Regions from separate parts of the Thauera butanivorans genome, predicted to be linked through region 3. Evidence: predicted binding sites of a transcription regulator. Region 3 holds the regulator's gene; each other region holds the start of a gene.

Region 1 (9,862 bases), 950 kb from region 3:
GCTGGTGGCGCGCAACATCGGCCTGCGGGTGTTCGTCGCCGCCTCGGCCGACGGCTTCCGCGTGATGCCGGGCGGCCTGGTGCGCGTCGCCCCTGAAACCGACATGCGCGTGGTGTCGATGCAGCACGGCGGCGGCAGCAAGGATGCCTGGGTGCTGGGCGGCGCCGCATCGACGGTGCGCCGGCCGGTGTCCGCCATGCCAGTCATCCCCGGCCAGCTCGCGCCGCGCGAGCTCGACATGCCGCTGCCCGGCCTGGCGAGCCGGGTCGCCGAGAACTTCTTCTGGCTCGGCCGCTACAGCGAGCGTGCCGACGGTTCGGCACGCCTGGGGCGGGAAACCCTGAGGCGGCTCGGCGGCCTGGTGGAGTTCGATCATCGCCCCGTGGCGAAGGCGCGCGACGATGACGCCGGGCCATGGGCGACGCCGACGCTGGTCGCGCTGGCCAGCCTGTGCGAGTGTTGCGGCCTGCGGCTGTCCGCCGGCGAAGAGGCTGCCCAGGAAGGGGCCGCCCGGGAGAGGGCCGCCAGGGGAGAGGCGGCGGCGCAGGATGGCGCTGTGCCGCCGCCCGAAGATGGCCCTCTTGCTGCGGAGTGCGGCATCGAGCGGCTGGCGGGCGCATTGTTCGACGAGCGCCAGAGCGGCAGCGTGGTGACCAGCCTGCGTGGCGCGCTGCGTTTGGCGGCCCAGTTGCGCGACCGGCTGTCGCCGGACAGCTGGCGCATCTACAAGCGCCTGGCCGAATTCGCCACGCCTGCGCCGGCCGCGCCAGGCCTGAGCGAAGCGATGCATCGCCTGGACGAGTCGCTGCTGTCGCTGGTGACGCTGTCGGGCTTCGTCATCGAGAGCATGCCGCGCGATGCCGGCTGGCGCTTCCTGTCCATCGGCCGCCGCATCGAGCGTCTGCAGTTCCTGACTTCGGCGCTGGCAGCGCTGCTGACGGTGCCGGAGCAGGGCGCGCTGGAGGCGCTGCTGGCCGTCACCGACGGCGAGATCCGCTATCGCAGCCGCAACGCGCGCGGACTTGCGCCACGGCCGGTCGCCGAACTGGTGATGTTCGACCCCGACAATCCGCGCGCGCTGCGCTACCAGATCGAGTCGCTGATCGAGCACGTCGCCCGCCTGCCGGACGGCAGCTTGCTCGGCGAGCCCTTGCAGGCGCTGCTGGCCGAACTGGATGCCGAGCGCGACAGCGACTGCTTCGACTGGCTGGCGCTCGATCCCCGCAAGCCAGTCGTGGCGGAGGCGCGGGAAACCATTGCTCTGCTGCTGCGGCGCATCTGGGACGCCGGCAATGCGCTGGCCGACGGCATTTCCCACCGCTATTTCACCCATCTGGATGCGCGCAGCCATGCAACCGCCTCGCGCTGAAAAGCCTTCCGCTTCCGCGCCGGCCGCTGCCGGGCCGTCGGAGCAGTGCTACGAGATCACCCACGACACCACCTACCGTTACGCCAGCCCGGTGCTGCTGTCGCAGCAGATCGCCCATCTGAGCCCGCGTGCGATGCCGCGCCAGCGCCTGTTCGCGCATCGCCTGGCGATTTCGCCCGAGCCGTCCACGCGCAGCGAGCGCCTGGACTTCTTCGGCAACCCGACGACGCGCTTCGGCCTGTATGTGCCGCACGAACGGCTGAGCGTGCAGGCGGTGAGCGTCGTCGGCGTGCAGACGCAGGACTGGCCCGAGCCGGCGCAGAGCCTGCCGTGGGAAGCCGCGCGCGACCATCTGCGCGATGCGCTGTCGGGCCACGCGCCCTTGCAGGTCGATGCGCGCGACGCCGGCCAGTACCGCTTCGCCTCGCCCTTCGTGCAGCTCGGCGAGGAAACCGCGACCTATGCTGCCTATGCCGCGCGCTGCTTCACGCCCGGCCGGCCGCTGCTGGAAGCGGCGCAGGCGCTGTCCTCGCTGATCCATGCCGAATTCCGCTTCGATCCGGCGGCCACCAGCGTCGCCACGCCGGTGGCCGAGGTCTTCGCCGAACGCCACGGCGTGTGCCAGGACTTTTCCCATCTGATGATCGCCTGCTTGCGCGCGCTGGGGCTGGCGGCGCGCTACCTGTCCGGCTACCTGCTCACCGAGCCGCCGCCGGGGCAGTCGCGGCTGATCGGCGCCGACGCTTCGCACGCCTGGGTCGCGGTGTGGTGCCCGGGCATCGGCTGGGTGGAGTTCGATCCCACCAACGCCGTGCAGCCGGCACAGGGCCACGTCACGCTGGCCTGGGGGCGCGACTACGGCGACGTCTGCCCGCTGCGCGGCGTGATCCTGGGCGGTGCCAGCCATGCCGTGGACGTCGCGGTGACGGTGATGCCGGTTCCGCTCCCGGCATCCGGCGAACGCCATGCACCAGCATGATGCATCGCATGCCAGGCTGGTGCGCACCAGTCGGAGGCGTGCCGGCCGATTGCGCCGATGTGCGGTATTCCGCGCGCGTCAGGACGCTTGGCACGCTTTCTGCTGTGGTAGCGCGCAAGGGAGCCCGACAATGATCGCAGACATCAAGATGACCGTAGCGAAACCCTATGACGAAATGCATGCCGCCGACGGCTCGGTGCGCGCGCATTATCGCAGCTATGCCGACTGGCTCGAACGGATGCCGCGCGAACGCATCGAGCGCAAGCGCGGCGAAGCCGACGTCGCCTTCCATCGCGTCGGCATCACCTTCAACGTCTATGGCGCCGACGGCGGCAAGGAGCGGCTGATTCCGTTCGACCTGCTGCCGCGCATCATTCCGGGCGACGAATGGACGGCACTCGAAGCCGGCCTGCGCCAGCGGGTGAGGGCGCTCAACGCCTTCCTGAGCGACGTCTATCACGATCAGGAAATCCTCCGCGCCGGCCGCATGCCGTCCGAACTGGTACTGAACAACGCCCAGTTCCGCACCGAGATGAAGGGTGTGGACGTGCCTGGCGGGCTGTACGCGATGATCGCCGGCATCGACCTGGTGCGCGCGGCGGGCGCCGACGGCAAGGGCGAGTACTACGTGCTGGAGGACAACCTGCGCGTGCCCTCGGGCGTCAGCTACCTGATCGAAAACCGCAAGATGATGATGCGGCTGTTCCCCGACCTGTTCTCGCGCTACCGCGTGCAGCCGGTGGAGCACTATCCCGATCTGCTGCTGGAGACGCTGCGCGCGGTCGCGCCCGAGGGCGTGCTCGACCCCACCGCGGTGCTGCTGACGCCGGGCGCCTACAACAGCGCCTACTTCGAACACAGCTTCCTCGCCCAGCAGATGGGGGTCGAACTGGTCGAAGGCCAGGACCTGTTCGTCAAGGACGACACGGTGTATATGCGCACCACCCAGGGGCCGCGCCGGGTGGACGTCATTTACCGCCGGATCGACGACGATTTTCTCGATCCGCAGGTGTTCCGCGCCGACTCCATGCTCGGCGTGCCCGGCCTGATGTCGGCCTACCGCGCCGGCCGGGTGACGCTGGCCAATGCGGTCGGCACCGGCGTCGCCGACGACAAGTCGATCTACCCCTACGTGCCGGAGATGGTGCGCTTCTACCTGGGCGAGGAACCCATCCTCAACAACGTGCCCACCTACATGCTGCGTAGCGAGGAGGACCTCGCCTACACGCTCGCCCATCTGCCCGAGCTGGTGGTGAAGGAAGTCCATGGCGCCGGCGGCTACGGCATGCTGGTCGGGCCGGCGGCGACCAAGGCCGAGATCGAGCATTTCCGCCAGCTCATCATCGCCGCGCCGGAGAAATACATCGCCCAGCCGACGCTGTCGCTGTCGACCTGTCCGACTTTCGTCGATGCCGGCATCGCGCCGCGCCACATCGACCTGCGCCCCTTCGTGCTGTCGGGCGGCAAGGAGATCCGCATGGTGCCCGGCGGCCTGACGCGGGTGGCGATGCAGGCCGGCTCGCTGGTGGTGAATTCCTCGCAGGGCGGCGGCACCAAGGATACCTGGGTGGTCGGCTGAGGCCGCTCACCTGCCTTCAGCCGCTTGTCCCCGTCCGTACCCCATATCCGATGAAACCGGGAGAACGATCATGCTGAGCCGTACCGCCGATCACCTCTACTGGATGGCGCGCTATACCGAACGTGCGGAGAACACCGTGCGCATGCTCGACGTTTCTTACCGGATGTCGCTGCTGCCGCGCAACAACGGCAGCAGCGACGACGGCTGGGGCGCGATCCTCGCCATCAGCGAACTGACCGACGCCTACGCCCGCAGCGGACGGCCGCTGACGGCGCGCGACGTCATCGAGTTCGTCGTGCTCGACCGCGACAACCTGTCGAGCGTGTGGAACTGCCTGCGCGCGGCGCGCGAGAATGCGCACGCGGTGCGCGGCACGCTGACCGCGGAAATGTGGGAAACCACCAACGCCACCTGGCTCGAAATCCGCGACATGACCCCGGAAAAGCTGCAGGTGACCGACCTCGGCGAGTTCTTCGAGTGGGTCAAGTTCCGCTCCCACCTGCTGCGCGGCGTCACCTTCGGCACCATGCTGCACGACGATGCCTTCCAGTTCGTGCGCCTGGGCACCTTCCTCGAACGCGCCGACAACACCGCGCGCCTGCTCGACGTGAAGTACCACAACCTGTTGCCGCAGACCGAGAGTCCGACCGGCACCACCGACTACTACCAGTGGGGCGCGCTGCTGCGCTCGGTGTCGGCCTTCGAGACCTACCGCCACGTCTACCGCGACGTCATCACCCCCTACAAGGTCGCCGAATTGCTGATCCTCAACCACGCCATGCCGCGTTCGCTGCATGCCTGCGTCGACGAGGTCAACGACATCCTCGGCGAGATCGCCAACCTGCACTCGGCCGAAGCCGCGCGCCAGGCCGGCGAGCTTCACGCCACGCTGCACTACGGCCGCATGGACGATATCTTCGACACCGGCCTGCATCCCTGGCTCGAGCGCTTCCTGGAGCGCATCAACCGGCTGGGCGACCGCATCGGCGACAACTTTCTCGTTCCGGTCGCCGCCTGAACGCTTCCTGGCGGCGCCCCTGGTTTGCTCGTGGGCCGGCGGCGCCGAACAATGACCCGACAGGACTGCCCGCATGACCTATTGCGTTGCGATGTGCCTCGACGAAGGACTCGTCTGTCTGTCCGATTCCCGCACCAACGCGGGCGTCGACCATATCAACACCTTCCGCAAGATGACCGTCTTCGAGCGTGCCGGCGACCGGGTGCTGGTGCTGATGAGCGCCGGCAACCTCGCCATCACCCAGGCGGTCATCAACATCCTGCGCGAGCACGCGGCGGTGCAGGACCGGCAGAGCCTGTGGAGCGCGCCGACCATGTTCGAATGCGCGCGCCTGGTGGGCGACACCATTCGCCGCGTGCATCAGCGCGATGCCGAGGCCTTGCAGCAGTTCGGCGTCGAATTCAACGCCTCCTTCATCCTCTGCGGCCAGATCGCCGACGAGCCGCCGCGGCTGTTCAGCATCTATGCCGCAGGCAACTTCATCGAGGCTTCCAGCGACACGCCCTACTTCCAGATCGGCGAATCCAAGTACGGCAAGCCGATCGTCGACCGGGTGGTCAATTGCCGCACCTCGCTCGACGAGGCGGCCAAGTGCGCGCTGATCTCGATGGACTCGACGATCCGCTCGAACCTGTCCGTCGGCCTGCCGCTGGACCTGCTGATCTACAGGCGCGACAGCCTGAAGGTGACGCGCCATGTCAGCATCGACGGCGACAACCCCTATTTCGACATGATCCACAACCAGTGGGGCGCCAATCTGCGCCGGGTGTTCGCCGAACTGCCCGATCCCGACTGGGCGACCTGGCCGCAGGAAGCCGTGCCGCGTCCGCGTGTGCGGGACATGGGCGAGACGGCCGTATGCGAAGCCGCCGGCAAGAAGGGATGACGCAGGATGGATGCAGTGGGACGAAAAAAGAAAAGGGCTGCGTGTGATCGCAGCCCTTTCCCGGGATGAGCATGGCGGAGTGGACGGGGCTCGAACCCGCGACCCCCGGCGTGACAGGCCGGTATTCTAACCAACTGAACTACCACTCCTGAATCGAGGCCCGCTCGAGCCCCGACCTTGAAACCGAAAGGGCCGGCAGAACGCCTGAGCCCATCTGTAACTGTTTGATCTGGCGGAGCTTCATGAAGCTCCGCGACATCAGTGCGGCGCATTATCCACGAATGCCCGAGGGCTGGCAACACTTGGCGGCAAGGCTTCCAGCTCATGCCGATCCGCGTTCGAAAGCATGGAAACTGTCCGATCAGCCCCGCTCACCGACCGGACATCCTTTGGTTATTGAATACAAGCTGGTATCAGGCGGCGAAGCGCTGGCAGCCGTCCCGCACCGTGCGCCCGAGCCGGGCCAGTTTCGTTTCCTTGGCGCGTGGCGTGCGGCTACCGGTTCGGAACTGGCCTCGGCGCCTGTGCCTGAAGAGGACTGCCGCCGGGGGCTGCGCCCGTGGCATTCAGCGGATCTGGAAATCGGATTCGTGCTTTGGCCTATTCATGTAGTAAGCTACATTTAAGCCAAGGATGAATTCCATGTTCGAACTCAAGGATTTGCCCAGCTACGACACCCTCGCGGCCTTCGGGGAAGCCTATGGCAACCCTGACGTCGATGGCCTGCACACCTGGCTGCTCTGGGCCTCTGCCACCAAGGAGATGTTGTCTGCCTTCGAGAGCAACCTCGCCCGCAATGGCGGTCTGTCGCAGTCGCAGTTCTTCGTGCTGATCCTGCTCAAGCGCAACCCCGCGGGCCTGAGCGTGGGCGCGCTGGCGCAGGGTGTGGGCGTCACTTCGCAGACCATGACGCGCATCATCGACCGCATGGAGGGCGAACGCTTGTGCCAGCGCGAACCCGATCCGCGCGACCGCCGCGCCTGGCTGCTGCGGTTGGCGGAGCGGGGCGATGCGCTGCTGGGCAAGGCCTTGCCCGCGCATTACGCGTGGGTGGCGAACCTGATGCGCCATTTCAGCGCGGAGGAGCGGCAACTGCTGACGCATCTCATGGGCAGGCTGCATCAGGCAGGCGTGACGCAGTAGTTCCAGGACATCCGGACAGCTGGATAGGAAGCTTTCAAGACACAGGACACATCATTGCGGTAAATATGTAGCTGGCTGTATTTCAGTGTTCGAATGCGTGCCGCACCGAATACCTGTCGCCAACACGTACATGCCATCAGCAGAAATGCGCGGAACCGCGACGCCCCGGCCGTTCTTTGTGCCTTCACCAAGGAGATCAAGCATGACCGCAACTCATTCCACCGAATCCCCGGCGCCCGTCGGCAGGTCCGGGCTTGCTCGCAGTGCCTTCGTGTTCATCGAGTTCCAGAACGAATGGCTGGACGCAACCGGGCCGCTCAAGCGCATGATGCAGGACCGGGCCCTGTTCGACACCGCCGTGGCAAATGCCGCAAGAATCATCGCGCGTGCCAGGGCCTTGAATGCCAACATCGTGCATGCGGGCCTGATGCTGACCGAAGACCCCGGCTACCTGGTTTTCGGCAAGGGCAATGGCAAGTCGGGCCTCAAGGGGGCCATACCTGCTGCCGGTACCTGGCGCGACGCCGAGCGCGTGCGCTTTCCGGAGCCTTTCGCACCCCGGCGTGGAGAGTTCGTCGTCGCGGGCCGTTCGGGGGCCAGCGTCATCACCAACTCCAACCTGGATCCCTACCTGCGCAACAACGGCATCGACCATCTGTACCTGCTCGGCTTCGCCCTGCATGTCTGTGTCGAATCGACGCTGCGCCACGCACACGATCTCGGCTATGAAGTCACCGTGATCAGCGATGCCGCCCCCGCATTCACTGCGCAGCAGCAGGCGCACGTCATCGGGCAGGTCGTGCATCACTTTGGCCGCAGCATGACGACGGAAGAATTGCTCGAAACCCTGGACCATGTTTGAACCTGGTTTCTACGTGACGGCCGAACTGCGGCTCATGCTGGTGCTGGCGCTTGTCGTGAGGCGCTATACTGGCGGGCGGAGATGGCATTCCTCCATTAACCGCCGCAGCGTGCGGCTGATGATGCCTACGATTGGCCGGGCAGGCCGCGTAGGTATGCGCTGCCTGTCCTCGATGACAAAAGAATGATGAGGACGATTCAGCAATGTGGAAACCCATCATCGCCATTGCCGTGGGCTCGGTGCTCGGCGGCCTCCTGCGCTGGGGCCTGGGTCTCAAGCTCAACAGCCTGTTTCCCGCCATGCCGCCCGGCACGCTGGCGGCCAATCTGATCGCGGGCTACCTGGTCGGCCTGGCCGTGGCCTTTTTCGCCCAGATGCCCAGCCTGTCGCCCGAATGGCGCCTGCTGGTCATCACCGGTTTCTGCGGTGGGCTGTCCACCTTCTCGACCTTCTCGGCCGAGATCGTTCATCTGTTGCAGCGGGGCCTGTACGCAGGGGCGATGGGCGCGGTCGCCATTCATGTCGCGGGGTCGGTGGTGATGACGCTCCTGGGCATCGCTACGGTGGCGTGGCTGCGGTCTTCGTGATGCGGCGTCATCCATTCGTGGAAGGTGTGCCGGCGGCGTCGGGCATTTGCCGCCTCGCCGCCAGCGCAAGTGCCACCACTGCGAGCACGAGCGGCACGAAGGAGACCCACAGCACCGTGTTCCAGCCATAGGCCGGCAGCAGTCCGCCCGACGAGAACGAACCCAGCGCCATCAGGCCGAACACGATGAAGTCGTTGAACGACTGCACCCGCGTCTTCTCTTCTGGCCGGTGGCTCTCCAGCACCACCGCGTTCGCGCCGGCCAGTGCCTGCGCGATGGCAAGCCGCCAGATGTTGCCGCGCTGGGTTTTCTCAGGCAGCAGGTCGGGGTGACGTCCATGGTGGCCGTGTGTTCGTCGGTCAGTGTTTCTGGGTCGTGCCGTGATGGGCCGCCTACGTGCCTTCCCGGCTGCCTTGCGGGCCGTCGAGTGCCAGCACGGCGAATCGCGCCAGCAGGCTGGCTGCTTCGGGTGTCGGATGGGCGGTGGCGCCGGATGCCGGGGTGAGCCGGTCGAGATAGCCTTGCATCGCGGCAGCGGAAAACTCGGGGTGGAATTGTACGCCCCAGGCGCATTTGCCGATGCGAAACGCCTGATGCGGCTCATGCGCATTGCGTGCCAGCCGGGTGGCGCCGGGCGGCAGCTCCAGCGCCGATTGCCGATGCACGAACTGGGCAGGGAAACTTTCGGGCAAGGCCGCGAACAAGGGGTCCTGCCGGGCGGCAGGTGTCAACTCCACGGCGTGGGTGCCGATCTCCAATCCCGCCGGATGGTCGCCGACCCGTCCGCCCAGCGCATGGGCGAGCAGCTGGTGGCCGTAGCAGATGCCGAGCACCGGCACCTCCGCATCCACGCAGCGCTTGAGCCATTGCCCCAGCCGCTCGCTCCAGGCGGCGCGCTCGCTCACCATCGCGTGCGAGCCGGTGACGACCACGCCCGCGATGTCCACCGGATTCGGCAGGGCCGGGCTGGTGCGTGCATCCAGGCAACGGTGCGGGGTGGATGGCCCCAATCCGGCGGCAATCCAGTCGCTGAAATCGCCTGCCGAATCTCGGGAATGGCGGATTTCGGGATGAGGTTCGCCGGTGACGGCGATGAGGATGGGCTTCTGCATGGAGCGTGGTTGTATTGGAGAAGGAATGGAATGCCTGCAAGTTTAGCGATCCGGCGGGCAGGCGGCGCTCCTCGGCGTTTGCTGGACGCATGCCAGTCTTCGTTGGCCGGCATCAGAAGTTCCAGACGAAGCTCTGGCCATTCCCGGTGAACATCACCGACCTCCGGGAGGCTTTGCAGGCCCAGTGCTGGATCGTCCGATCGAGGGATGGGCCGGGCTCGAAGAGGCTGTCCGGGTCGAATGCCACGGCGCAGCGCTCCGTCGGGGCACGCGCCGACTCGTAGCTCAGCCACTGTACCTCGCGTTCCCGGGCAGCGACGGCCACGG
Region 2 (9,862 bases), 2.3 Mb from region 3:
CCTCGAACGAGGGCATCAACGCTGCGGCCCTGATCGGGCGCGGCGTGCTGGTGGAAGGCCAGCAGATGGTGCTGACCGAAGCGGGCGGCATCGGCGGTTTCGAGATCGACGGGCCGGCCGACCGCGTGACGCTGACGGTGACCGACAGCTCGGGCCTGCCGGTCAAGCAGATGGTGTTCGACAGCATCGAGGCCGGCAGCCACAACTTCATCTGGGACGGCACCGCGGAAGACGGCTCGCGCGCCGCCGACGGCGTCTACACCCTGTCGTTGTCCGCGACTCTCGGCGACGAGAAGGTGCAGGGGCGCACGCTGCAGTTCGGGCCCGTGACCAGCGTCGTGCGCGGTCCCAGGGGCGCCGACCTGCAGGTCGGCGACCTCGGTCTGTTCAAGCTCGACGACATCAAGCAGATTCTTTGATCCGGAGCAGCGATCATGGCATTCCAGCAAGGCCTCAGCGGCCTGAGTTCTTCCTCCAAGGCGCTCGACGTCATTTCCAACAACGTCGCCAACGCCAGCACCGTGGGCTTCAAGAATTCCGGCACGGTATTCGCGGACGCCTATGCCTCGTCGCTGACCGGCGCGGTGTCGAAAATCCAGATCGGCATCGGCAGCGCGGTGCAGGCGGTGCGCCAGGCCTTCACCCAGGGCAACGTCACCACCACCAGCAACCCGCTGGACATGGCGATCAACGGCAACGGCTTCTTCGAGATCGAACTGCAGAACGGCGGCTACGCGCTGACCCGCAACGGCCAGTTCGACATCAACAAGCAGGGCTACATCATCACCGCGCTGGGCGACAGGCTGATGGGCTACCAGACGGTCGATCCGGTGTCGGGCGACGTCGCGGCGCCGGCGACTTCCTCGGTGGATAGCTTCCGTCCGCTGATCGTGCCTGCGTCGGGCATCGGCGCCGTGCAGACGACGGAAATGAGCCTGAACCTGAACCTGAGCGCGGATGCGGAAACGATCGACGGTGCCGCGATGCCGCTCGATCCGAGCGACCCCCTGACCTATACCTATTCCACTGGAATAAAGATCTTCGACACCCTGGGCAAGGAACACACCTTGTCCTTCTATTTCGCCCGGCGCACCGACGTCGTCGATACCACGACGGCGCCGCCCAGCTACAGCGAGTGGGATGTCTACACCGTCGTCGACAACGATCCGGGCACGCTTACCCACAACTCCACGCTCGGCTTCGACGGCCTGGGCCGGGTCGCCGAGGTCACGCCGCATGCGACGGCGGCCGTCACGCCGCCGACCAATGGCTCGGTGTTCAGCGCCCTGCTCGGCACGGACGCGGTCAACCCGAGCGAGGCCACGCTGGCGATGAACTCGATCACGCAGTTCGGCGGCGAATCCAAGCCGCGTGAATTGGTGCAGAACGGCGCTGCGCCGGGCGAGATCGCCGGTCTGGCGATCAGCCGCAACGGCGTCATCCAGGCGCGCTACACCAACGGCGTTTCCAAGGACATCGGCATCGTCAACCTGACCACCGTGCGCAACAACAACGGCTTGTCGCCCATCGGCAACAACTACTGGGTCGAGACGCCCGAGTCCGGCGGTTTCGCGCGCGGCACGCCGGGCAACGGCATGAACGGCGTCATCTCCGCCGGCCAGGTCGAGGAATCCAACGTCGACCTCACCCAGGAACTGGTGCAGATGATCATCCAGCAGCGCAACTACCAGGCCAACGCCCAGTCGATCCGCACGCAGGACCAGATCCTGCAGACGCTGGTCAACCTGCGCTGATGAGGGCAGGGCGCCGTTCCGGGTTTGCAGGATAGGGAGAACAGAACATGGATCGGGTGATCTACACCGCGATGACCGGCGCCACCGGCACGATGAACCAGCAGGCGGCGGTGTCGAACAACATCGCCAACGCCTCGTCCACCGGCTTTCGTGCGCAGATGCACAAGCTGCGCGGGGTGGAAATCCAGACCGAGGCCTTCCGCAGCCGCTCGTTCGCGGTCGATGCCAGCATCGCCAACGACTTCACCCCGGGGCCGATCCAATACACCGGGCGGCCCTACGACGTGGCGGTGGAGGGCAAGGGCTGGCTGGCCGTGCGGCTGCCCGACGGCAGCGAGGCCTACACCCGCAACGGCAGCCTGGCGCTGAGCCCGGCCGGCATCCTGCAGACCCGCGAGGGCCTGCCGGTGATCGGCGACGGCGGGCCGATCGCGCTGCCGCCCGACACCGAGATCGTCATCGGCCGCGACGGCTCGGTGTCGTCGATCGATCCGAACGGCAACATCGTCAATGTCGTCGCCCAGCTCAAGCTGGTGAATCCGCCCGAGGCCGAGCTGGTGCGCGGCGACGACGGCCTGTTCCGGCTCGCCGGCGGCGCGCCCGCGCCGGCGGACGAGAACGTGCAGGTCGCCGGCGGCTACCTGGAAGGCAGCAACGTCAATGTCGCCGACCAGATGGTGCAGATGATCTCGCTCGCCCGCCAGTTCGAGATGCAGGTGCGCATGCTGCAGACCGCCGAAGCCAACGACCGCGCTGCGGCGCAGGTGCTGGGGGCGCGTTGAGATGGCGGGCGCTGCTCCGCGGCAGCTGCGCTTCGTACGGAATTAGCACGGTTTTTGCGTTGTTTATCGCGGGATGGCCGGGGCCGGCAAAGGCCTAGACTGATCCCATGCACAAACGGCAATCGCCGCCGCGTGCCGGCAAAGCCTGCCGGCACGGCAATGCAGAACAGAGGACTTCATCATGATCCGCTCCCTGTGGACCGCCCGCACCGGGCTCGATGCCCAGCAGACTTCGCTGGACGTGATCTCCAACAATCTGGCCAACGTGTCGACCAACGGCTACAAGCGCCAGCGCGCGGTGTTCGAGGACTTGCTGTACCAGACGATGCGCCAGCCGGGCGCGCAGACCACGCAGCAGACCCAGGTCTCCAGCGGCCTGCAGATCGGCACCGGCGTGCGTCCGGTGGCCACCGAGCGCATCTTCACCCAGGGCAGCCCGCAGCAGACTGGCGGCTCGCTGGACCTGGCGATCCAGGGCAACGGCTTCCTGCAGATCGCGATGCCCGACGGCACCACCGCCTACACCCGCGACGGCGCGCTGCAGCTCGACAACCAGGGCAACGTCATCACCGCCAGCGGCTATCCGCTGCTCGACGCCATCCAGATTCCGGCCGACGCCACGCAGATCTCCATCGGCAAGGACGGCACGGTCACGGTCAAGCTGCCCAACCAGGTCGAGATGCAGCCGGTCGGCCAGATCCAGGTGGCGACCTTCATCAACCCGGGCGGCCTGCAGAGCATGGGCGAGAACCTGTTCTACGAGACGGCGTCGAGCGGCGAGGCCACGCCGACCGAGCCGGGCACCAATGGCGCGGGCGTCATCAACCAGGGCTACGTCGAGAACTCGAACGTCAACGTCGCCGAGGAACTCGTCAGCATGATCGTCACGCAGCGCGCCTACGAGCTGAATTCGCGCGCCATCTCCACGTCCGACCAGATGCTGGGCCGGCTCACCCAGCTGTGAGCGCATCGCCATGAAACCGCTGTCCGCATTCTGGCTTGCCGCCGCGCTGGCGCTGCTGTCGGGCTGCGCCGCCATCGAAACCGTGCCGCCGACCGCCGTGCATCAGCCGATGAGCGTGCGCCCGGACGGCCAGGCTCCGGCACCCGCCGCGAACGGCGCCATCTACCAGGCGGCGCTGGCGCGCCCGCTGTTCGAGGACAGGCGCGCGCGCCATGTCGGCGACATCATCACGATCAACCTGGTCGAGCGCAACACCGCGACCAAGAGCGCCAACACCAGCGCAACGCGCAGCTCCGAAATGACGGGCGGCATCACCGCCTCCTCGCGCCTGCCGCTGGGCGGGCTCAATGGGCTGAACGTCGAGGCCGGGGTCGATTCCGGCTTCAACGGCGCCGGCAGCGCCCGCGCCAACAACGCCTTCAACGGCACGATCACGGTCACGGTCATCGACGTCTACGCCAACGGCAACCTGCTGGTGTCGGGCGAGAAGATGCTGGCGATCAACCAGGGCAACGAATTCATCCGCTTCTCGGGCGTGGTCGACCCCAACACCGTCACGTCGACCAATACGGTGCAGTCGATCCAGGTCGCCGATGCGCGCATCGAATACCGCGGCACCGGCGTCATCGACCAGTCCAACACCATGGGCTGGCTGCAGCGCTTCTTCCTCGCCATCCTGCCTTTCTGAACGGGGCCAGACATGAACGCCTTCCGATCCCTGCTGACGCGCGCGCTGGTGGTGGCCGTGGCGGCCGGCATCTTCTTCGTGTCGGCGGCCGAAGCCGCGCCCGAGCGCATCAAGGACCTGGCCACCATCGCCGGCGTGCGCGAGAACCAGCTCGTCGGCTATGGCCTGGTGGTCGGCCTCGACGGCAGCGGCGACCAGACCACGCAGACGCCCTTCACCAAGCAGAGCATCGTCAACATGCTGGGCAACATGGGCGTCACCGTGCCGCAGGGCACCAACATGCAGTTGAAGAACGTCGCCGCGGTGATGGTGACGGCCAGCCTGCCGGCCTTCGCCCGGCCCGGCCAGGCGATCGACGTCACCGTGTCCTCGATCGGCAACGCCAAGAGTCTGCGCGGCGGCACGCTGGTGATGACGCCGCTGAAAGGCGCGGACGGCCAGGTGTATGCGGTGGCCCAGGGCAACCTCGCCGTCGGCGGCGCGGGCGGCGCGGCGGGCGGCGCGGCGCAGACCATCAACCATTTGGCGGCAGGGCGGATTCCCGGCGGCGCCACGGTGGAGCGCGGCGTGGCCGCGTCGGTCGGGCAGGGCGACTTCGTCATGGTCGAGCTCAATGAAGCCGATTTCCACACCGCCGGCAAGGTGGTCGATGCCATCAACGCGATTGCGCCGGGCTCGGCCTATGCGCTGGACGGCCGCAGCATCCAGGTCATGGCGCCGCAGGACGTGTCGCGCCGCGTGGCCTTCCTCGGCCGGATCGAGAACCTGAGGGTGGCACCGGGCGAGCAGATCGCCAAGGTCATCGTCAATTCGCGCACCGGCTCGGTGGTCATGAACCAGCGCGTGACGCTGCAGAACGTGGCGGTGTCGCACGGCAACCTCACCGTCACCGTCGACAGCCAGACCGAAGTCAGCCAGCCGGCGCCGTTCTCGCGCGGCGAGACGGTGGCGGCGCAGAACCAGGGCCAGGTCGACATCCGCCAGGACGGCGGCAGCATCCACAACGTGCGTGCCGGCGGCAATCTGGCCGACGTGGTCAAGGCGCTCAACGCATTGGGCGCCAAGCCGATGGACCTGGTCAGCATCCTGCAGGCGATGAAGGCGGCCGGCGCGCTGCGCGCCGAGCTGGAAATCATCTGAGGGCGGGCCATGAACGCCGGCGTCCAGCTCAACGCCCTCGATCCCAACTCGCTCGGCGAGCTGCAGCGGCTCGCCCGCAGCGAAGGCCGCTCGAATGAGGCCTTGCGCGCGGCCTCGAAGCAGTTCGAGGCCTTGTTCATGCAGATGATGCTGAAGTCGATGCGCGACGCCACGCCGCAGAACAGCCTGCTCGACAGTGACCAGACCCGCATGTACCAGAGCCTGCTCGACCAGCAGATGGCACTGAACCTGTCGCAGGGGCGCGGCACCGGCCTCGCCGATACCCTGTTCCGCCAGCTTGGCGGCAAGGATGAAGGTGCGGCGGGTACGGATGCCCTGGCGGCGCCCGCACAGGCCGGGCAGACCGGGCAGGGCGGCAAGGATGGCTTTCCGCTTGCCGGCGTGCTTCGCGGCGCGGCAATATCTGCCGCCGCGCGGCGCGCGGTGCCGGTTCAGGCCCGTGCCGAGGCTGCTGCGCCGGCTGCCTCCGGCGATGCCAGGGCGGCCGGCGGCGGCGTGCTCGAAGCCGGCTTCAGGGAGGCGATCCAGCGCGTGCGCCAGCTTGGCGGCGCGGTGTCGGACAAGGTCCGCGGCTTCGTCGCCGAGGTGTGGCCGCATGCCGTCGAAGCCAGCAAGCGCACCGGCATCCCGCCCGCCTTCATGGTGGCGCAGGCGGCGCTGGAAACGGGCTGGGGCGAGAAGCAGTTGCGCCATGCCGACGGCAGCCCCAGCCACAACCTGTTCAACATCAAGGCCGGCTCGGCCTGGCGCGGCCGCACCGTCGACCGCGAGGTCACCGAATATGCCGACGGCCGCCCCTATGCCGAAGCGGCACGCTTCCGCTCGTATTCGTCCTATGCCGAATCCTTCCGCGACTATGCCAGCCTGATGGCGCGCAGCCCGCGCTACGCCGGCGTGCTGGGCCAGACCGATGCTGCCGGCTTCGCCCGCAGCCTGCAGGATGCCGGCTATGCCACCGATCCGCAGTACGCCGACAAGCTCACCCGCATCATCGGCGGCAGCACGCTGCGCAGCGCACTGGCCGGCATCGGCTGAGCCTGCCGCTCCGGATGGCCGCATGAATTGCCGGTTTCGGGGTGGCATCCTTCTTGCTGAACCCTTTCCAGGCAATCGCGGATCAGGAAGACCATCATGGCTGGCATGCTGAACATCGGAATGACGGGCCTCAATGCGGCACAGGCCCAGCTCAATACCACCAGTCACAACATCACCAATGCAGGGACCAAGGGCTACCACCGGCAAACGGTGGGGCAGAGTGCGCTGCAGCCCTTGTTCACCGGCGCGGGCTTTTTCGGCCAGGGCACCCAGGTGTCCTCGGTGACGCGCAGCTACGACCGCTTCCTGGAAGGACAGATCCTGCAGGCCGACAACCGCCGCTCGCAATATGCGGCCTACGGCGCGCAGGTCGGCCAGATCAACAACCTGCTGGCCGATCGCACCACCGGGCTGTCGCCGGCGATGGAAAACTTCTTTGCCGGCGTGCAGGAAGTCGCTTCCAACCCGACCAGCGTGGCGGCGCGCCAGGCGCTGATTTCCAATGCCCAGTCGCTGGCGTCGCGCTTCCAGTCGCTGAATGCCCGGCTGGAAGAAATCCGTGACGGCGTCGAAGGCAGCATCGTGCAGACGGTCGAGTCGATCAACACCTATGCGCAGGCGATCGCGGACATGAACCAGCGCATCGTCATCGCCCAGGCGGGCGGAGCCGGCACGCCGGCCAACGACCTGCTGGACCAGCGCGACCAGTTGCTGGCCGAACTGAACAAGCTGGTGAAGATCACCATCGTCGAGGAAACCGATGGCGCGCAGGCGAACGGCGCGGTGTCGGTGTTCATCGGCTCGGGGCAGTCGCTGGTGCTGCGTGGCACGGTATCGACCTTCGAAGTCGTGCCCAGCGCCAACGATCCGACACGCGGCGCGATCTCGATGGTGGCGCCGGGCGGCAACCGCATGGAACTGGCGGAATCGCTGCTGACCGGCGGAACGCTCGGCGGGCTGCTGGAGTTCCGCCGCGTGTCGCTCGATGCCGCACAGAACGAACTGGGCCTGATCGCGCTGGGCATCACCGAAACCGTCAATGCCCAGCACAAGCTCGGCATCGACCTGGAAGGGGTCTTCGGCAAGGACTTCTTCAAGCCGATCACGCCCACGGTCGTGCCGGCCACGGCGGGCGTCAGCGCCGGCATCACCGACGTGAGCGCGGTGCGGGCCAGGGATTACCGCGTCGCCATCGACAGCGACGGCGGCGCGCTCAGGCTGTTTGCCGGCAACGAGGAGCTGGCTTCCCTGAGCCTGCCGGCCGCCGGGCCGCTGACGTTGAACGGCGGCGGCCTGTCGGTCACGATTCCGGACGCGGCCAGCGTGCCGGCCAAGGGGCTGCTGATCCAGCCGACGCGCAACGCCGCGCGCGACATTTCCGTGGCCATTTCCGATCCGCGCGAAATCGCCGCCGGCGGGCCGATGTCGGTGACCGCGCCATTGACCAACCAAGGCACGGGCAAGCTGGCCAACATCGATGTCCGCAGCAACGCCGGCATGGATGCTTCGGGCGACGGCAAGCCGGATTTCGCCGCCTTCTCGGCCAGCTTCGGCGGCACCAGTCTGTCGGTGCCGGCCGGCTACACCATCGAGCGCCTGCGGCAGGACAGCACGAGCGGACAGTGGCTGACGGATACCGCCTATCCAAGCGGCGGCACCGGCACGACCTTTGACCCGGCCACGGATTCGTCCGGAGCGCGCTTCCGCGTCACCGGCCCGGGCGGGTATGAGTTCGACTTCGAGTTCAGCGGCACGCCCGAAGCTGGCGACACTTTCGCCTTCGCGCCGAACGCTGCCGGCGTCGCCGACAACCGCAATGCGGTCGCGCTCGGCGCGCTGCAGACGTCCAAGACCCTGCTGGCCGATGCCGGCGGGCGGCCGACCGCCACGTTCCAGTCGGTCTATGCCCAGACCGTGACCACCGTCGGCAACAAGACGCGCGAAGCCCAGGTCAACGAAGCCGCGCAGCAGGCGCTGGTGACACAGGCCACCTCGGCGCGCGACAGCGTCTCGGGCGTCAATCTGGACGAGGAAGCGGCCAACCTGATCCGCTTCCAGCTTGCCTATCAGGCCTCGGCCCGCGTCATGACCGTGGCGCAGCGGCTGTTCGACGAACTCATCGCCATCGGCCGCTGAGCCGGAAACATCGGGAGAGCATCATGCGCATTTCGTCCAACATGATCTACGACCGTGGCGTGGCCTCGATCCAGCAGCAATGGTCGAACATCCTGCAGACTTCGCAGCAGGTGGCCACCGGCCGCCGCGTGCTGACGCCGGCCGACGACCCGATCGCTTCGGCCCGCGCGCTCGAAATCGGCCAGACCCAGGCGGTCAACAAGCAGTTCTCGGTGAACATCGGCTACGCCGACGATGCGATGAAGCTGCTGGAAGCACGCCTGGATGGGGCCGGCGAAATCCTGCACTACGTGCGCACGCGCGCCGTGCAGGCCGGCAACGGCGACAGCACGATGAAGCCGGAAGACCTGCGTGCGCTGGCGGTCGACATGAAGGCGCAGTTCGAAGCCATGCTGGCGCTGGCCAACAGCCAGGACGGCATGGGCGAGTACATCTTCGGCGGCTATCGTTCGCAGGCACAGCCGTTCAACGGCAACCTGTCCGGCGTCAGCTATGCCGGGGACCAGGGCGAGCGCAGCATCCAGGTGTCGGCCTCGCGCTACATGCCGATCAGCCTGCCGGGCTCGGACGTGTTCGACCGCACGCTGACGCTCGACACCGACACGATCAAGATCCATGGCGCGATCGACAACGAGGGCAGCGCCGCACCCGCCCTGAGCGCAGTCGACCCGGCGGCGGTGAACCAGGCGTCGCGCTATCAGCTCCGCTTCGATGAGGCGACCGGCGAATACAGCGTCACGCGCCTCGGCCAGGATGGCAACGAAGTGCCGCCGGCGACCACGCTGACGCCGCCGAGCGCCACCATCGACGGCTTGACGCTGTCCCTGCCGACGGCCGACGTGGCCGATGGCGACGCCTTCGAAATCTACGTGCCGTCGACCAGCATGCTCAACAACATGGCCATGTTCGCCGTCGCGCTGGAAAAGCAGAACGGCGTGTCGGGCATGACCGGAGCGGTTGCGTTCGCGCTGGAAACCTTCGATGCCAGCCAGGAAAGCATCCTGAAAGCGCGCGCCCAGATCGGTTCGCAACTGACCGAAACCGAGGCGCTGGCCAATCTCGGCAGCGATCTGAACATCCAGTACGCCGCCACGCTGTCCGACCTGATGGACGTCGATTACGTCGATGCGATCTCGCGCCTGACCCAGCAGCAGACTTACCTGCAGGCGGCGCAGATGTCCTTCATGCGGGTGTCCGGCCTGTCGCTGTTCAACTACCTCAACTGAGTCCCGCCATGCCTGCCCGTTCCGCCCTGGCCCTCACTGCCGCCGCTGCGGTCGCGCTCGTCCTTGCCGGCTGCTCTTCGGCGTCCAGAATCTCGGCGCCCGAACAGGAAGAACAG
Region 3 (9,862 bases):
ACGCTGCGCACCCGCGAGGGCGAGCCTTTCCTGACCCTGAACGGCGTGCAGACCCAGTCGGCCCGCGTGCACAACCTGCTCGGCGACCTGCCGGCGGTACGGCAGAACGCCGAAGTGCTGCGCATCAGCCCGCAGGGTTCGGACACCCGCCGTGTCGTCGAACTGTTCCGCGCCGCCCTCGACGATGCACAGACACCGGCCGCCGCACTCGCCGCCAGCCGCGAACTGATGGTGGAAGCGCCGTGCAACGGCTTCTGGCACGGCCGCGCCGGCGCCGAACAGTACGTGGCGGCGTGAGCGCGGCAGCCCGCATCGCCCCGCTTCCTGCCGCATATCCGCCCTGAGAACATCCGGAGCCCGAACATGCCCGCCCTGCCTTCCCTGCCCTTCCCGCCGCCGGCCGTGTTGCTGCCCGGCAACCTGCGCCGCCGCATCGGCGAGCGCCTGGAGCACTTCCGCGTGCCGGACTTCACCGTGCCCGCCGCACTGGCGAAGCTGGCCGGCCGCCTGCCGCAGCAGCCGCCCACGATGGCGCTGACGCTGGCGCTGAACCTGGCGCTCGACCGCATCCTGCCGCGCGACACGCTGGCGCCGCTGAACGGCCGCCACCTGCAGATGCGGGTGCTCGATGCCGGCCTCAGGCTCGACTTCACGCTGGGCGACAAGGGCTTCCAGCGCGCCGCGCCGGCTGCCGGCGACGGCAAGCCCGATCTGGTCATTTCCGCCACCACGCGCGACTTCATCGCCCTGGCCCTGCGCGAGGAGGACCCCGACACGCTGTTCTTCAGCCGCCGCCTGCGCATGGAAGGCGATACCGAACTGGGCTTGCTGGTCAAGAACACCCTCGACGCGGTCGACTGGGATGCGCTGAAGGCAAAGCTGGGCCTCGGCCGCTGACGCTATCCGTAGGAGCGGCTTCAGCCGCGAAAGCAACTGTGGAAACGGCATCTCAGCCCCATTCGCGGCTGAAGCCGCTCCTACGAAGAACCGGGCTGTCGGCGCGAGAATGCTCGCGGACCGATGATGGCCTCGCGCAAACGACAGTGGCCATGGGGATGGCAGGCGAGCCGGCAGCATCTGCGTTAAGCTTGCGCCCCCGCTTCGCTGCCGCGCCCGCGCCATGCCCCGCCCGACCGAATCCGCCTCGCCCGCCACGTTTCCACGGCCCGCATCTGCGCCGCCATCCGAGTTCGACCTGATCCGGCGGCATTTCAGCCGCGGCACGCGGCATACCGATCTCGCCGGCGGCGACGATGCGGCACTGCTGAGTGCGCGGCCGGGCATGCAGTTGGCCGTGTCGACCGACATGCTGGTGTCCGGCACGCACTTCTTCGCCGACACCGACCCGCAGGACCTCGGCTGGAAGACGCTGGCGGTCAATGTGTCCGACCTCGCGGCGATGGGCGCGGAACCGCGCTGGGCCTTCCTCGCGCTGGCGCTGCCGGCGGCCGACGAGGACTGGATCACCGCCTTCGCGCGCGGCTTCTACGCCTGCGCCGACGCTTTCGGCGTGGACCTGGCCGGTGGCGACACCACCCGCGGGCCACTGAACCTGTCCGTCACGATCATCGGCGAAGTGCCGGCGGGCGCAGCGATCGGCCGCGCCGGCGCCCGCGCCGGCGACGACTTGTGGGTTTCGGGCCAGCCCGGCCTGGCTGCGCTCGGCCTCGCCGCGCTGCGCGGCGAAGTCGATCTGGACCCGCCCGGCCGCCAAGGCTGCATCGCCGCGCTGCAGCGCCCGCAGCCGCGCGTGGCGCTGGGGTTGGCCCTGCGCGGGCTCGCCAGCGCGATGCTCGACGTCTCCGACGGCCTGCTCGGCGACCTGGCCCACGTCCTGGCGCAGTCGGGTGCCGGCGCCGTCATCGATAGCGCGGCCCTGCCACTGGCGGCGCTGCTCGCGACCGGCGCGCCCGAGGACAAGGCCCGCGCCTGCCTGCTGGCGGGCGGCGACGACTACGAACTGCTGTTCACCGCAGCGGCCTCCGCGCGCACCGACATCGACGCGCTGTCGCGCCGGCTCGCGCTGCCGCTGCACCGCATCGGCCGGATCACCGGCCGGGCGGGCGAATGCCTGCTGCGCACGGCCGACGGCGAGGAGCAGGTCCTGCATCCGAGCGGCTACGATCACTTCGCATGAACATCGCCGCCGCCGTCACGCCCGTTCTTCCGCCCCCCCCTCCCCGACCTTCCGGAGCGAGCCGATGCGCCCCACTCTGAAACTGATGATGAGCCACCCCGCCCACTTCATCTCGCTCGGCTTCGGCTCCGGCCTGTCGCCATGGGCGCCGGGCACGGCGGGCACGCTGCTGGGCTGGGCGCTGTATCCGCTGCTCAGCGCGCCGCTGTCGGAGTTCGTCTTCCTGGCCTTTCTTGCCAGCCTGTTCATCGTCGGCGTGCTCGCCGCCGAACGCACCGGCCGCACGCTCGGCGTGCCCGACCACGGCGGCATCGTCTGGGACGAGATGGTGGCGATCTGGCTGGTGCTGGCATTCACGCCGGCGACGCTGGGCTGGCAGGCGGTCGCGGTGGCGCTGTTCCGCTTCTTCGACATCGTCAAGCCGCCGCCGGTGCGCTGGGCCGACCGCAGCTTCAAGGGCGGCTTCGGCGTGATGTTCGACGACATCATCGCCGCCGGCTACACCCTGCTCGTGCTGGCCATCCTGGTCCAGCTGTTCGGCCGCTGACCAGCCCCGGTCCCCCCTTCAGCACACATGCGAACGATGGATAGCGAACTGAACGAACTCTCGGCCGCGGCCGGTGCCGCGCTGGCCGCGCGGGGCTGGCTGCTGGCCACCGCGGAATCCTGCACCGGCGGCTGGATCGCGGCGACCGTCACCGCCACCAGCGGCAGCTCGGCCTGGTTCGACCGCGGCTTCGTGACCTATTCCAACGCGGCCAAGACCGACATGCTGGGCGTCGCCGCCACGACCCTCGAAGCGCATGGCGCCGTCAGCGAAGCGACCGTCACCGAAATGGCGGAAGGCGCGCTGATCCACAGCACGGCAGACGTCGCGATCGCCGTTTCCGGCGTCGCCGGCCCCGGCGGCGGCACGCCGGCAAAGCCCGTCGGCATGGTGTGCGTGGCCTGGGCGCGGCGCGGCGCGGCCACGCTGGTGCAGACGCTGCAGCTGGCCGGCGACCGCGAGGCAGTGCGGCGCCAGACCGTCATCCAGGCGCTGCGCCGCTTGATCGAACTGGCTGGCGCGGATATTGCATGACATATTTGCTGTATATAAATACAGATGCTAAGCTGACGCCGTCAGAGACCTTGTTCAGGGCTGCGACAGCTCGCCGCCGAAAATCCCTGCAAGCTCTGTGCCATAATCCGCCCATCACTCAGGAAAAGTTTTCATGGACGACAACAAGGCCAAGGCACTCGCCGCCGCGCTCTCGCAGATCGAAAAGCAGTTCGGCAAGGGCTCGATCATGCGCATGGGCGACGGCAACGTCGAGCGCGACATCCAGACCGTCTCCACCGGCTCGCTCGGCCTCGACATCGCACTCGGCCTCGGCGGCCTGCCGCGCGGCCGCGTGGTCGAGATCTACGGTCCTGAATCCTCCGGCAAGACCACGCTGACGCTGCAGGTCATCGCCGAGATGCAGAAGCTCGGCGGTACCGCCGCCTTCATCGACGCCGAGCATGCGCTCGACGTCGGCTACGCCGAGAAGCTCGGCGTCAATATCGAGGACCTGCTGATCTCGCAGCCCGACACCGGCGAACAGGCGCTCGAGATCGCCGACATGCTGGTGCGCTCGGGCGGCGTCGACATCGTCGTCGTCGACTCGGTCGCCGCGCTGACGCCCAAGGCCGAAATCGAAGGCGAGATGGGCGACCAGCTGCCCGGCCTGCAGGCCCGCCTGATGTCGCAGGCGCTGCGCAAGCTGACCGCCAACATCAAGCGCACCAACACGCTGGTGATCTTCATCAACCAGATCCGCATGAAGATCGGCGTCATGTTCGGCAGCCCCGAGACCACCACCGGCGGCAACGCGCTGAAGTTCTACGCCTCGGTGCGCATGGACATCCGCCGCACCGGCACGATCAAGAAGGGCGACGAGGTGGTCGGCTCCGAGACCCGCGTCAAGGTCGTCAAGAACAAGGTCTCACCGCCGTTCAAGGAAGCGCACTTCGACATCCTGTACGGCGAAGGCATCTCGCGCGAAGGCGAGATCATCGACCTCGGCGTGGTGCACAAGATCGTCGACAAGTCCGGCGCATGGTATTCCTACAACGGCGACAAGATCGGCCAGGGCAAGGACAACTCGCGCGAGTTCCTGCGCAACAACCCGGCGCTGGCACGCGAGATCGAGAACAAGGTCCGTGCCGCCGTCAGCCTGCCCGAAATGCCGTCGGGCGGCGCAGCCCCGGCCGTCGCGGCGGACGAGGCCTGACAGGGACACCAGCGGCTGCCATGGCTGAACCGAGCCTGCGCGAACGCGCCCTGCGCCACCTCGCCCGCCGCGACCACTCTCGCGCCGAACTGGCGAAGAAGCTCGCGGCCTACGGCGACGAGGACGAGATCCGGGCGGTGATCGAACGCATGGGCGAGCTCGGCCTGCAGTCCGACGAACGCTTCGCCCAGGCTTTCGTGCGCAGCAAGGCGGCGCGCTTCGGCGCCAGCCGCCTGCGCAGCGAAATGGCGCGGCGTGGCCTCGACCGTGACCTGGTCGACGAGGCAATCGCCAGCGAATGTGCAGAATCGGAATCGGAGCGTGCGCGCAGCGTGCTGCGCAGCCGCTTCACCACGCCGCCCGCCGATGCCCGCGAATGGGCGCGGCAGGCGCGCTTCCTGCAAACCCGCGGCTTCGCACCCGACCTGATCCGCAAGCTGCTGAAAGAGCCCCACGATGAGTCTGCTTAAGGTCGCTGGCCTGCAAAAGCGCTACAAGGCACGCACCGTCGTACATGACGTCGGTTTCGAAGTCGGCTCGGGCGAGGTCGTCGGCCTGCTCGGCCCCAACGGCGCCGGCAAGACCACCTGCTTCTACATGATCGTCGGCCTGGTGCGCGCCGACGGCGGCCAGATCGGCCTCGACGGCAAGGACCTGACCCACCTGCCGATCCACGCCCGGGCGCGGCTGGGCCTGTCCTACCTGCCGCAGGAAATGAGCGTGTTCCGCAAGCTCACCGTGGCCGAGAACATCCGCGCCGTGCTGGAGCTTCAGGGGCTCGAGAACCGCCAGGTGGACGAGCGCCTGCAGGAGCTGCTCGAAGAGCTCGGCATCAGCCATCTGCGCGACAACACCGCCATCTCGCTGTCGGGCGGCGAGCGCCGCCGCTGCGAGATCGCGCGCGCGCTGGCCACCGACCCGCGCCTGATCCTGCTCGACGAGCCCTTCGCCGGCGTCGATCCGATCGCGGTGATCGACATCCAGAAGATCATCCGCTTCCTCAAGGAACGCGGCATCGGCGTGCTGATCACCGACCACAACGTCCGCGAGACGCTCGGCATCTGCGACCGCGCCTACATCATCAGCGAAGGCCGCGTGCTCGCCAGCGGCCAGCCGGGCGAGATCATCGCCAACGAAAAAGTCCGCCAGGTCTACCTCGGCGAGCATTTCCGCCTCTAGTCCAGGATGAAACCCAGTCTCCAGCTCAAGCTTTCCCAGCACCTCACGCTGACGCCGCAACTGCAGCAGTCGATCAAGCTGCTGCAGTTGTCGACGATCGAGCTGAACCAGGAGATCGAGCGCTTCCTGCTCGAGAATCCGATGCTGGAGCGCGAGGAATTCGACGAGCCGCCGCCCAGGCTCGAACCCTCAACCAGTTCCTCGCCGGCCGAGCGCGAGCGTGAACAGCAGCGCGAAGCCGACACCGACGGGGGCGGCGACGGCGACAACGGCGGTACAGCCGAGCGCGAAGGCGGCGACGAAGGCATCGACTGGTCGAACGTCGGCACCGGCACCTCGGCCAAGCGCGACGATGACGACGACGTCGACTTCCAGGAAATCCAGGCCGCCGAGCTGTCGCTGCGCGAACACCTCGACCAGCAGGTCGCGCTGTCGCCGCTGAACGACCTCGACCGCGCACTGGTGCGCTTCATCATCGAAGCGCTCGACGACGACGGCTACCTGTACCAGCCGCTCGAGGAACTGCTCGAACTGCTGCCGCCCGAGCTCGAGATCGACCTCGACGATCTGTCGATCGCGCTGCGCCACGTGCAGAACCTCGACCCGGCGGGCATCGGCGCCCGCACGCCGCAGGAGTGCCTGGCGCTGCAGCTGCGCGCGATGCCCGAAAGCTCGATCCAGATGCTGGCGCTCGAGATCGTCGACGGGCACCTCGAACTGCTGGCCGAACGCAACTTCGTCCGCCTGAAGAAGCTGACCGGCTGCAACGACGACGAACTGCGCGCCGCGCACGCCCTGATCTGCAGCCTGGACCCGCATCCCGGCCTGCGCCACTCGGCTTCCGAAACGCGCTACGTGCTGCCCGACGTCGTCGTGCGCAAGGTCCGCGGGCGCTGGAGCGTGAGCCTGAACCAGGAGGCGATGCCGCGCCTGCGCGTCAATCGCCTGTACGCCAGCCTGCTGCAGCAGAACAGGGGACAGGGCGGCGGACTCACCGGCCAGCTCCAGGAGGCACGCTGGCTGATCAAGAACGTGCAGCAGCGCTTCGACACCATCCTGCGCGTGTCCCAGGCCATCGTTGACCAGCAAAGACAGTTCTTCGATCATGGTGACGTGGCGATGAGGCCACTGACCCTCCGGGAGATCGCAGACCAGCTCGAGCTGCACGAATCCACCGTATCACGCGTCACCACGCAGAAGTACATGGCGACACCGCGTGGCGTGTTCGAACTCAAGTATTTCTTTGGCAGCCACGTTTCCACCGACACCGGCGGAGCAGCTTCCTCAACGGCAATCCGCGCACTGATCCGCCAGCTGGTGGACGCAGAGGACAGGAAGAAACCCTTGTCCGACGCACGAATTGCAGAAGTTCTGGGCCAGCAGGGTATCGTGGTCGCACGTCGCACCATCGCGAAATACCGCGAATCACTCAATATCCCGCCGGTCAGTTTGCGCAAATCGATCTGACAACAACAGGAGTTAGCATGAATCTCAACATCACCGGGCGCCACGTCGAAGTCACGCCGGCCATTCGCGACTACGTCGGCGCCAAGCTCGACCGCGTCATCCGCCACTTCGACAACGTCACCAGCGTGGCGGTGATCCTCTCGGTCGAAAAGCTGCAGCAGAAGGCCGAAGTCACGCTGCACGTGCGCGGCAAGGACATTTTCGTCGAAAGCGAGGATACCGACCTGTACGCCGCCATCGACGCGATGGCCGACAAGCTCGATCGCCAGGTCCAGAAGTACAAGCAGAAAATGGCCGACCACAACCACGAAGCCCTGAAGCACCAGGCGCCGCCCGAGGCCTGATACCGGCTTGCATTCGAAGCGAGGACAAGACGCGAAGCCGCAGACGGTGCTCATTGCACGGCAAGGCTGGGCAACGCGGTCATCGCTTCGAAGGCGAACCGGTGGATCGTCTCTTGCGGCTTTCCTTCCGGGGTGTGGTTATAATGCGCGCGTTTATCAAGACGCGGCTTCAACGCACCCCGGTCCAACCCCCGTCGCCCAACGTGGCGCCAGCGGTAACGGCGCTGCGCAAGCTCCATAGCGAATGAGCCTGATATCTCAACTCCTGCCACTGTCGAACGTGGTGGTCGATCTGGACGCCAGCAGCAAGAAGCGCGTCTTCGAACAAGCAGGCCTGCTGTTCGAGAACAACCAAGGCATCGCCCAGAGCCTCGTATTCGACAGCCTGTTCGCCCGCGAACGGCTCGGCTCCACCGGCCTCGGCCAGGGTATCGCCATTCCCCACGGCCGCATCAAGGGCCTCAAGGACGCGGCGGGCGCCTTTCTCCGCCTGGCGGCGCCGGTTCAGTTCGATTCGCCCGACGGCAAGCCGGTCAGCATGCTGTTCGTGCTGCTGGTGCCCGAACAGGCCAACGAGACCCATCTGCAGCTGTTGTCCGAACTGGCGCAGATGTTCAGCGACCGCGAATTCCGCGAGGCCCTGCTGGACGCACCCGACGCCGCGCACATCCACAAGCTGTTCGTGAACTGGGGCGCCGATGAATGAGGCAGACCAGCGTCGCGCGGCTGTTCGAGGCTGAACGGGAGCTCCTTCAGCTCAGCCATGTCAGCGGACGGCTGGATGCCGTGCTGGCGGTGGCCGAAGAACGGATCTGGCCGGCCGACCTCGTCGGCCACCTGAACCTGATCCATCCTTCCCGGCTGCAGATCGTCGGCGCCGCCGAACTGGCCTGGGCCCAGCGCCAGACCACCGACAAGGTCGCCCACCACCTCAACGAGATCCTGTCCAGCCAGCCGCCGGCGATCATCGTCGCCGACGGCTGCGCGGTGTCGAACATCATCCGCGGCGTCTGCGAAGCGCACGACGTCGCGCTCTTCACCACCCCCCAGCCTTCGGCCAGCGTCATCGACCAGCTGCGGCTCTACCTGTCGCGCGAGCTGGCCGAGAAGATCTCGCTGCACGGCGTCTTCATGGACGTGCTCGGCGTCGGCGTGCTGATCACCGGCGACTCCGGCGCGGGGAAATCCGAGCTCGCGCTCGAGTTGATCTCGCGCGGCCACGGCCTGGTCGCCGACGACGTCGTCGAGTTCTCGCGCATCGCCCCGACCGTGCTGGAGGGCCGCTGTCCGCCGATGCTGCAGGACTTCATCGAAGTCCGCGGCCTCGGCATCCTCAACATCCGCACCATCTTCGGCGAGACCGCCTGCCGCCGGAAGATGCGCCTGCGCCTGGTCTGCCATCTCGAACGCCGCCAGCCCGGCGACGGCGACCCGAGCCGGCTGCCGGTGCAGCAGGAAGTGAAGGACATCCTCGGCGTCAAGGTCATGCGCGTGGTGCTGCCCGTCGCCGCGGGCCGCAACCTCGCGGTGCTGCTCGAAGCCGCCGTGCGCTCGACCATCCTGCAGTTGCGCGGCATCGACGCGATGCAGGAATTCATCGACCGCCAGATGCAGGCGATGAGCGCCGCCGACGGCGACGGCGCGGCGTAAGCACGCCCCGGCCGGCAAGCGGCCTATCGGCGGTGCTATTGCCGCAGTGCCGCATCGGCTGCTAACCTCGACGGCTTTGCTGCCCCGCGAGCCTTCGATGAGCACCCCCACGGATTACCTCGAGCGCATTCTCAACGCCCACGTCTACGACGTCGCCGTCGAGACGCCGCTCGATCTCGCCGCCAACCTGTCCGCGCGCGTGCATAACCGCATCCATCTCAAGCGCGAGGACATGCAGCCGGTGTTCAGCTTCAAGATCCGCGGCGCCTACAACAAGATGGCGCGGCTGTCGCCGCAGGCCCTGAAGCGCGGCGTCATCTGCGCCTCGGCCGGCAACCACGCCCAAGGCGTCGCCTTGTCGGCGGCACGGCTCGGCACCCGCGCCGTCATCGTGATGCCCAGCACCACGCCCCAGATCAAGATCGACGCGGTCAAGGCGCGCGGCGGCGAAGTCGTGCTCGCCGGCGAATCCTATTCCGACGCCTACGCCCATGCGCAGGAACTGGAAAAGAGCGAGAAGCTGACTTTCGTCCATCCCTACGACGACCCGGACGTCATCGCCGGCCAGGGCACGATCGGCATGGAGATCCTGCGCGCCCATGCCAGGCCCATCCATGCCATCTTCTGTGCGGTCGGCGGCGGCGGACTGCTCGCCGGCGTGGCGGCCTACGTCAAGCGGGTGCGCCCGGAGACGAAGATCATCGGCGTCGAGACCGTCGACGCCGACGCGATGACGCAGTCGCTCGCCACCGGCAAGCGCGTGGCACTGGAACAGGTCGGCCTGTTCGCCGACGGCACCGCGGTCAAGCAGGTCGGCGCCGAGACCTTCC

Evidence for each region. Region 3 encodes sigma-54, which starts transcription at its own class of promoters, with help from an activator protein. Its sites were predicted from a motif close to TGGCACGCTTNCTGCTNA; they were not measured.
Region 1: the regulator sigma-54 is predicted to act here: its motif matches at 2,437-2,454, upstream of ACNQFN_RS21555 (circularly permuted type 2 ATP-grasp protein).
Region 2: the regulator sigma-54 is predicted to act here: its motif matches at 2,580-2,597, upstream of flgG (flagellar basal-body rod protein FlgG).

What each region holds. Positions count from the first base shown of each region.
Region 1 covers NZ_CP183038.1:4,448,240-4,458,101, reverse strand. The annotation lists gene ACNQFN_RS21565 (circularly permuted type 2 ATP-grasp protein) at 1-1,369, shown strand, start outside; gene ACNQFN_RS21560 (transglutaminase family protein) at 1,350-2,348, shown strand; gene ACNQFN_RS21555 (circularly permuted type 2 ATP-grasp protein) at 2,497-3,927, shown strand; gene ACNQFN_RS21550 (alpha-E domain-containing protein) at 3,998-4,945, shown strand; gene ACNQFN_RS21545 (proteasome-type protease) at 5,019-5,831, shown strand; tRNA gene ACNQFN_RS21540 (tRNA-Asp) at 5,904-5,980, opposite strand; gene ACNQFN_RS21535 (hypothetical protein) at 6,074-6,457, shown strand; gene ACNQFN_RS21530 (MarR family winged helix-turn-helix transcriptional regulator) at 6,474-6,974, shown strand; gene ACNQFN_RS21525 (cysteine hydrolase) at 7,177-7,836, shown strand; fluoride riboswitch at 7,905-7,971, shown strand; gene crcB (fluoride efflux transporter CrcB) at 8,040-8,423, shown strand; gene ACNQFN_RS21515 (hypothetical protein) at 8,431-8,631, opposite strand; gene ACNQFN_RS21510 (glutamine amidotransferase) at 8,816-9,535, opposite strand; gene ACNQFN_RS21505 (RES family NAD+ phosphorylase) at 9,648-9,862, opposite strand, start outside.
Region 2 covers NZ_CP183038.1:2,990,279-3,000,140, reverse strand. The annotation lists gene ACNQFN_RS14515 (flagellar hook assembly protein FlgD) at 1-419, shown strand, start outside; gene flgE (flagellar hook protein FlgE) at 435-1,754, shown strand; gene flgF (flagellar basal-body rod protein FlgF) at 1,802-2,536, shown strand; gene flgG (flagellar basal-body rod protein FlgG) at 2,718-3,500, shown strand; gene ACNQFN_RS14495 (flagellar basal body L-ring protein FlgH) at 3,511-4,188, shown strand; gene ACNQFN_RS14490 (flagellar basal body P-ring protein FlgI) at 4,201-5,328, shown strand; gene flgJ (flagellar assembly peptidoglycan hydrolase FlgJ) at 5,338-6,384, shown strand; gene flgK (flagellar hook-associated protein FlgK) at 6,481-8,520, shown strand; gene flgL (flagellar hook-associated protein FlgL) at 8,544-9,746, shown strand; gene ACNQFN_RS14470 (hypothetical protein) at 9,755-9,862, shown strand, end outside.
Region 3 covers NZ_CP183038.1:696,206-706,067, reverse strand. The annotation lists gene ACNQFN_RS03430 (U32 family peptidase) at 1-297, shown strand, start outside; gene ubiT (ubiquinone anaerobic biosynthesis accessory factor UbiT) at 364-897, shown strand; gene thiL (thiamine-phosphate kinase) at 1,121-2,137, shown strand; gene ACNQFN_RS03415 (phosphatidylglycerophosphatase A) at 2,202-2,684, shown strand; gene ACNQFN_RS03410 (CinA family protein) at 2,721-3,218, shown strand; gene recA (recombinase RecA) at 3,352-4,392, shown strand; gene recX (recombination regulator RecX) at 4,413-4,862, shown strand; gene lptB (LPS export ABC transporter ATP-binding protein) at 4,849-5,571, shown strand; gene ACNQFN_RS03390 (RNA polymerase factor sigma-54) at 5,578-7,038, shown strand; gene hpf (ribosome hibernation-promoting factor, HPF/YfiA family) at 7,056-7,382, shown strand; gene ptsN (PTS IIA-like nitrogen regulatory protein PtsN) at 7,627-8,088, shown strand; gene hprK (HPr(Ser) kinase/phosphatase) at 8,085-9,032, shown strand; gene ilvA (threonine ammonia-lyase, biosynthetic) at 9,130-9,862, shown strand, end outside.